Regions from separate parts of the Terrihabitans aquatilis genome, predicted to be linked through region 1. Evidence: predicted binding sites of a transcription regulator. Region 1 holds the regulator's gene; the other holds the start of a gene.
The links. The regulator PhoB, encoded in region 1, activates phosphate uptake and scavenging genes when phosphate is short. The targets are predictions, from matches to a motif close to TGTCATNNANCTGTCAT.
Positions count from the first base shown of each region.

Region 2: a site for PhoB is predicted at 1,779-1,795, ahead of ACQ6S1_RS05505 (YdcH family protein). Genes of this name have one in related genera too.

Region 1 covers NZ_JBOCUO010000003.1:325,421-329,395, reverse strand. Annotated here, with positions in the region: gene argF (ornithine carbamoyltransferase) at 1-67, opposite strand, end outside; gene ACQ6S1_RS12475 (aspartate aminotransferase family protein) at 74-1,282, opposite strand; gene ACQ6S1_RS12470 (GcrA family cell cycle regulator) at 1,656-2,171, shown strand; gene phoB (phosphate regulon transcriptional regulator PhoB) at 2,254-2,955, opposite strand; gene phoU (phosphate signaling complex protein PhoU) at 2,959-3,678, opposite strand; gene ACQ6S1_RS12455 (ATP-binding protein) at 3,753-3,975, opposite strand, start outside.
Region 2 covers NZ_JBOCUO010000001.1:1,064,263-1,068,237, reverse strand. Annotated here, with positions in the region: gene rcdA (protease adaptor protein RcdA) at 1-180, opposite strand, end outside; gene ACQ6S1_RS05515 (DUF1192 domain-containing protein) at 433-633, opposite strand; gene ACQ6S1_RS05510 (DUF1013 domain-containing protein) at 822-1,547, shown strand; gene ACQ6S1_RS05505 (YdcH family protein) at 1,569-1,757, opposite strand; gene ACQ6S1_RS05500 (YdcH family protein) at 1,946-2,158, shown strand; gene ACQ6S1_RS05495 (inositol monophosphatase family protein) at 2,184-2,978, opposite strand; gene ACQ6S1_RS05490 (tetratricopeptide repeat protein) at 3,027-3,975, opposite strand, start outside.

The DNA.
Region 1 (3,975 bases):
GAATCGACCGGACATCGCCCGGTGACAGATCGGCGATGTCGATAAAATGCCGGACGCCGTTCACAATAATATCCTACTCGGCAGCGCTGCGCCCGGAGGCAAGCTTCGTTTCCAGATCACTCAAGGCCGCGTCCATGCGCTCGATCGCGCCGTTCAGATCGTTTTCCTCGATCGTAAGAGGCGGCAGCAAACGCACGACATTGTCGCCGGCTGGCACCGTCAGCACATGATGCGCGGCGAAAGCCGAAACCACGTCGCCCGGCGCCAGATGGCAGCGCAAGCCGATCATCAATCCCTCGCCACGGATCTCGGCGACGAGCGCGGGATGCCGATCGGCCAGCGCCGCGAGCTTCTGCTTCAGCAGAAGCCCCTTGTGCTGCACGCCATCGAGGAAGCCCGGCGCCAGCATCACATCGAGTACGGCATTGCCAACCGCCATGGCGAGCGGATTGCCGCCGAACGTGCTGCCATGGGCTCCCGCAACCATTCCCTGGGCCGCGCGGTGTGTAGCGAGGCAGGCCCCAAGCGGGAATCCGCCGCCAATCCCCTTGGCCAAGCTCATGATATCCGGTGTGACGCCTGATATCTCATAGGCGAACAAATGACCTGTCCGGCCCATGCCACTCTGCACTTCGTCGAAGATAAGCAGCAGATCGTGCTTGTCGCAAATCTCGCGAAGTAGACGGAGGAACGGAGCGGGCACGGCTTTTATGCCGCTCTCGCCCTGCACAGGCTCGATGATAATCGCCGCCGTTTCTGGCCCGATCGCTGCGCGCAAAGCCGCTTCATCGCCCACATCGACGTGGGGAAATCCCGGCACGATAGGGCCGAACCCTTCGAGATGCTTCTGATTGCCGCCGGCCGCGATCGTCGCCAAGGTCCGTCCGTGAAAGGCGCCATTGAACGCGATGACTTGCCAGCGCTCGGGATGGTCGTTTGCACTCTGGAACTTGCGGGCCATCTTGATAGCCGCCTCGTTCGCCTCAGCGCCTGAATTCGCGAAGAACACCACGTCCGCGAAGCTTGCTTCGGCTAGGCGCGCCGCCAGCCGTTCGCCTTCTGGAATGCGATAAAGGTTCGACGTGTGCCAAAGCTTCGCCGCCTGTCCTTGGAGCGTGGAGACAAGATGCGGGTGAGCATGCCCCAACGCATTCACTGCGATGCCGGCACCGAAATCGAGATAACGCTCGCCGTTGCCAGTAACGAGCCAAGGCCCCTCACCATGGTCGAATGCGAGCTCGAGGCGAGCAAAAACGGGCAGCAGCGAAGAGTTCGCAGTCACGGCGCCCTCAAAGAAAAAGCAGGACAAAAAATAGAAAGGCGCCGCCCAGGCCCGAGCGGCACCTCATCTGAAACAATTTTAAAGGCTGGAGTCTCTCTGTCAATCGCAGGAGCCGAGCTCTAGCGCGTTGATTTGACTCCAGACTCGAGTTTGGAATGCCGAGTTTTCCCGACAGCTGGGGAAAACAGCACGTTCCCCTTTCGGACTCTTGCGACCGAGTCCGTGCATATTGTAGTTTAGATCTCGTTAAGCACGACATCTCGTGCGCAGAACTTCAATCGAACCACTAGAGACAGTGTTTCGGTTTCCCGACCAATGGCCGGGAGCCTGAGCAAATGGATTCTGGCTGCGACCACACGACAGGGGTGCCGCAATGAATTGGACGGACGAGCGAGTCGAGCTGCTCAAGAAGCTCTGGACGGATGGACTGAGCGCCAGCCAGATCGCGGCCGAGCTGGGTGGCGGTGTCACCCGCAATGCTGTGATTGGCAAGGTCCATCGCCTGGGTCTTTCTGGACGCGCGAAGACGGTTACCAGCGCCCCTCAGCGCCCGCGCAAACCACGAGCGCCGTCTCATCCATCGACCACGACGTCCGGTCTTTACCGGGTGCAGGGAACGACGGCCCTTGCTCCGGTGGCAGTAGCCGCGCCCGACCTCGAACCCTTGCCGGCTGTTGCACCGCGCGCCCATCTGGAAGCGGTCAGCTGCGAGCGCGTGACGATCATGGACCTGCGCGAAAGCATGTGCCGGTGGCCGATCGGCGATCCCGGCCGGGAAGATTTCCGCTTCTGCGGAGCACGCTCGGACGCCGGAATCCCGTATTGCAATTATCACTCCCAGCTGGCGTATCAGCCCAGCATCGATCGTCGGCGCCGCACGGCCGCCTGATCATCAAAGCCCAAAAGAAAAAGCCGCGGAAACGCGGCTTTTTCTTTGACGATCACGCTGAATTTCAGTTCTCGATCAGCGATCAATTCGGTCGGGAGAACGTCTCGTCGAACGAATAACCGGACCCGCGGACGGTGCGTATCGGGTCTGGCCGGCGGCCACGATTGATGGACTTACGAAGACGTCCGACATGCACGTCTACCGTCCGCTCATCGATGTAAACGTCGTGTCCCCAGACACCGTCCAGCAATTGCTCGCGGGAGAACACACGACCTGGTGTCTGCATCAGAAACTCGAGCAGGCGGAATTCCGTCGGACCGAGATCGATCTCCCGTCCGGATCGGCGCACCCGCCGCGTGTCACGATCAAGTTCAATATCGCCAGCCTTAAGCTGCGAGGCGACCTGCGAAGGGTTCACACGCCGAAGAAGGCTGCGGACCCGAGCGACCAGTTCTGGCACGGAAAATGGCTTGACGACATAATCGTCGGCTCCGGTTGCCAGCCCCCGCACGCGCTCGGCCTCCTCGCCGCGCGCCGTCAGCATGATGATCGGCAGCAATTCCGTTTCGGGACGCGCCCGCAAACGGCGGCAGAGCTCGATGCCGGACAGGCCCGGCAACATCCAGTCGAGAAGGACGAGATCGGGCACTCGCTCCCGTAGGCGCGTTTCCGCCTCGTCGCCTCGGGCGACGCTCTCCACATCGTAGCCTTCGGCTTCCAGATTGTAGCGGAGCAGCAGCGTTAGAGGCTCTTCATCCTCTACAATCATAACCCTCGCAGGCATACGCTACGCACCTTCCGCGTAAGACACGGTGGTCATGCTCGTGAGGTCGCCCTTCGGGCGCTCGTCCGTGAGGACTTCGCCAAGGACCAGATAATGGATGGTCTCGGCTATGTTGGTTGCGTGATCCCCGATGCGCTCGATGTTCTTCGCGCAAAACAGGAGATGCGTGCAGAAGCCGATATTGCGCGGATCTTCCATCATGTAGGTGAGGAGCTCGCGGAACAGGGACGTGTAGATCGCGTCGATCTCTCCGTCCTGCCGCCACACTTCGAGCGCACGCTCGGCATCACGCCGCGCATAGCTGTCGAGGACGTCCTTCAACTGTGCGAGTACCAACTCGCTCATATGGTCGACGCCGCCCGCAAGTTTCGGAGGCTGCAGCTGACCTTCCAGTGCGATCACGCGCTTGGCGATATTCTTGGCGAGATCACCGATGCGCTCAAGATCGTTCGAGACGCGAAGCGCGGCCACGATCTCGCGGAGGTCCACAGCCATCGGCTGCCGCCTCGCGATCGTCAAAACCGCCTTTTCCTCGACCTCACGCTGAAGCGCATCAACCGTGCGGTCGATCGAGATCACGTTCTGGGCAAGACTGATGTCCCGGTCGAGGAGGGCGCTGATCGAGTCGCTCACGAGCTTCTCGGCCAATCCTCCCATCTCGGCTACCATTTCGCCGAGGGACTTCAGATCTTCGTCGAATTGCTTTGCCGTATGATCAGTCATGGGGCCGCCGCTCATAAGTCAAGGGTCTCTTAGAAGCTGTCAATGACGCTTGCATGACACGAGATGCGGAGCGATTACCCCTCCGCAAGCATTTTCCCGAGTCGACGCATCGTCTTTATATTCGATCGCGCCGGAGATGTTTCCAGTGCAATCGTAAAACGGGCGCCTCCCCCTTCCGGACTTTCGATCAGAAGACGTCCCCGATGCCGGGCCATGATGTGCTTGACGATCGCCAAGCCGAGCCCGGTCCCCCCCTTGTCACGGCTCTGGCCGGCATCGATGCGATAGAAACGTTCG
Region 2 (3,975 bases), on a different contig from region 1:
GGCCGTGGCGCGCGACAGAACGCGGCTTTCCTCACGTCCGTCGCCATCCAGATAGGCCGCCGTTTCCTCGACCAGCGTCATGCCTTCGCGGAACAGGTTCCGGAAGCCATCGGAGGCCAGAAGTTTTTCGTTGAAAGACACGAACGGCACCTCTTCGGCGCGGCCGGACATCTCGTTCATGCTCTTATCCGCTGAATCGGCGTCCGCCCCCGGAACGCCGGGCTACACTGGCCCGAGGGCCGGAACATGAAAAGTACAATTTTAACGAATGGTAAACGAAGCGGCCATCCTGTGGACAGCTCCCGACGAAAATGAGCCGCCTGACCGGCGGCTCGAAGGTTTGACAGGGAGACTGAACAATCCATGCTCGGCTCCAGCATTCGGAGCAGACTGATTAGGCGCCCCGAATGGTTAACAGCGTATTAACCGAAATCAGCCGCGCGAACCGAACAATTGATCGGCCGCGCTGAGATGGGCGGCCTTCTGCGTTCGCGCCTGGTCCAGGCGTTCGATCTCCGCGCGCAATGCCTCGATGCAGGCCGAGATCTCGTCGACCGAGAGATCCGACAAGGGCATCCCGATCGCGAAGGCCGGACGGGGAACCGGAAGCTCGTCGGTGAAATCCGTATTCATGGCGCTCCTCCTGATGCTGCTTCGAAAGTCCACGCGCAGAGAATATGGCGCGGCGCCGACTAATCGACCCGAAACCGCGTCAACCAAATTGCTTCGCGTGTGACGAAGACTTATATTCCGTCCATTCCGGTCATCGTCGATGTACCATCGCTTCGCCCAGACGGCGGAGCCTACAGGAGAATATTGCCATGGCGAATGCGCCGCTGATGCCGAAGGCCACGGCCGTCTGGCTCGTGGACAACACGTCGCTGACCTTTGGGCAGATCGCCGATTTCTGCCACCTCCACGAGCTGGAAGTGAAGGCGATCGCCGACGGTGACGCCGCGCAGGGCATTCGCGGGATCGACCCGATCTCGGGCGGGCAGCTGACGCGCGACGAGGTCGAGCGCGGCGAGGCGAATTCGGCCCATCGCCTGAAGCTGCTCGAATCCAAGGTGAAACTGCCCGAGGTGAAGCGCCGCAAGGGCCCGCGCTATACGCCGGTCTCGCGCCGCCATGACCGCCCCAATGCGATCCTGTGGCTGATCCGGAACCATCCGGAGCTGAAGGAGGCGCAGATCATGCGGCTCGTCGGCACCACCAAGACGACGATCCAGTCGATTCGCGACCGGACCCATTGGAACACGGCCCAGCTGTCGCCGATGGACCCCGTCACGCTGGGGCTGTGCTCGCAGCTCGATCTCGATCTGGAAGTGACGCGTTCGGCCAAATATGCGCCGGCCCGGCCTGACGTCGCGGAAGAGGGCGAGACCCTGCTTCCCACCGAGATCACCACGGCGTCGGAGACCTCGCCGTTCGGAGATTTCGAGCGCCGCGCGCCCAAGCCGGAAGAAGAAGAGATCGATGTCGATTCCGTGTTCGCGAAGCTGAAGAATCTGCGCGGATCGGAAGACGAGGATGAGGAAGAGCGCTGAGCGCTCTTCCTCCCAAAAAATTCAGTGAAGGGTGGGACGCTCCTCGCCCGGTTTCAGGCGCGTGATCTGATCCTTGATCTTGAGCTTGCGCCGTTTGAGCTCCTGGACACGGACATCGTCCACATTGGGGTGAGAGAGTTCGGTTTCGATCTCACGCTCGAGCGCCTCATGCTTCGATTCGAGCGATGTCAGATGCGAAGATACGGACATTCCATCTCCTCCTGTGTGTTCACGACAGCAGCATGACACCGGCGTCGCGATGTGTCGATTCGACCTCAAGAATTTGACGATGCTTTGGCAAACGCGCTGCTTGATGAAAACATGCAGCGGGGCGATAATCGTCTGATCCGCCGGCGGAACTGGAAACGCGCCGGTCCATCCGGGAACAGCAGCCACACATGGTTCAGGACGAAGACGAAGAAGGCGTCCTGCGCGCTGAGCTCGCGCGCCTGGAGGAAGAGCACCGCGATCTCGATGCCGCCATCACCGCTCTGGAGCGGATCGGAAATTCGGACCGGCTTCAATTGCAGCGGCTGAAGAAGCGCAAGCTCGTCCTGAAGGACCGCATCTCCTATCTGGAAGACACGCTGACCCCGGACCTCATTGCCTGACGGGCGCGGCTTCTGGCCGCAGCTTTCAGGCGGCGGCGCTCTTCAGCGTGTCGATCAGCCAGCGATGTATGGTCTCGTTGCCGCAGGCGAGATGTCCCTTGTTGAGGATGTCGTCGCGGCCATCGAGGTCGGAGGCGTAACCGCCGGCTTCGCGCAGCAGCAGAAGGCCGGCTGCCACGTCCCACGCCTTCAGATCGCGTTCCCAATAACCGTCGAGACGCCCCGCCGCGACCCAGGCGAGATCGAGCGAGGCCGCGCCCGCGCGGCGGATGCCACACACGCGTGCCTGCACCGCGCGCAATTCACGGCCGAACAATTCGTGATCGCCCTTGCCGCGATGCGGCACGCCTGTCGCGACGATGCAATCCTCGACCTTCTTGCGGCCCGACACGCGCAGCCGGCGATCGTTGAGGAATGCGCCGGCGCCGCGCTCGGCGGTGAACATCTCGTCGGCGATGGGATTGTAGACGACCGCCGCGACCAGCGATCCATGCCGCTCCAGCGCCACCGAGATCGCGAAATGCGGAATGCCGTGCAGGAAATTCGTGGTGCCGTCGATTGGATCGATGATGAAACGCTGCGCTGGGTCACGCCCCTCGACCGCGCCGCCTTCCTCCAGCAGGAAGCCGACATCCGGCCGCGCGCGCGACAATTCCTGCCGCAGCAGATCCTCGGCGCGCTTGTCGGCGATGCTGACGAAATCGGATGGCCCCTTGATCGAGACCTGCAATTGCTCGACCTCGCCGAAATCGCGCCGCATGCCGCGTCCGGCCTTCGAGACGGCCTGGACCATGACATTCATCAGCGGGGAACGGGGCATGACTGACCCTTCGGGCAGAGGTTGGCGAATTACGCGGGGAGGGGGTTTCTACTGCCTGCCCGCCGCCGGTGCGTCAAGGCCTGCTTTCGCGGTGCGGGCACTCTGTCCGCGCAGGGCAGCCTCCTGCTCGCGCACCTTGCCGAGTTCCTCCTCCGTCATCCCGCCCAGCAGATCGTCGAGATAGGGGTCGAAGGCACCGCGCGATCTGGCGATCTGGTACCACGCGCCGGCGCGGATGCGGTCCACCTCCACGCCGCGGCCCGCCGCATAGATGCGGCCGACCCGGGTCTGGGCGATGACGTTGCCGTCGAGCGCGGCGCGCAGGAACATCAGCGCGGCCCGCTCCTCGTCCTTCGCGATGCCGTCGCCGTTGAAGACGGCGATGGCATATTCCACCGCCGCATCCGGATGACCTTGCGCGGCGGCCTGACCGAGGAAGCGCGCGCCGGCGGCCCTGTCCTGCGCCACGCCGCGGCCTTCGCGCAGCAAGGTGGCATAGGCGTATTGCGCATCCGCATTGCCGGCCTCGGCCGCCTGCCGGAAACTCGCAGCCGCGCGGGCGAGATCGTAGGGGCGGGAGCGACCCTGCAGATAGAGCAGGCCGACATTGTAGCGCGCCACGGGATCGCCCTTGGCGGCGGCCTTCTCGAACAGATCGGCCGCGCCGTCGCGGTCCTGCCGCGTGCCGTCGCCTTCCAGTTTCAGCAAAGCGAGGGCGACCATCGCGTTGGAATCGCCGCGCTCGGCGCCCTTGCCATACCATTCGGCAGCCTTGGCCGTGTCCTTCTTCGTGCCGAGGCCGTTTTCGTGGAGCATGCCGATCAGCGTCATCGCCGGCGCAGCGTCGCGATCCTCGCGCACGCGCTTCTCGGCTTCCTGCATGGCGGTGACATAGGCCCCACGCTGATAGGCGGCGAAGGCGGCGTCGCCCGTCGTCGGTGTCGAAGCCTGGCCGGGTGCGGGGATGGGGAGCGTGGGCATGTCCTCTGCCGGAATG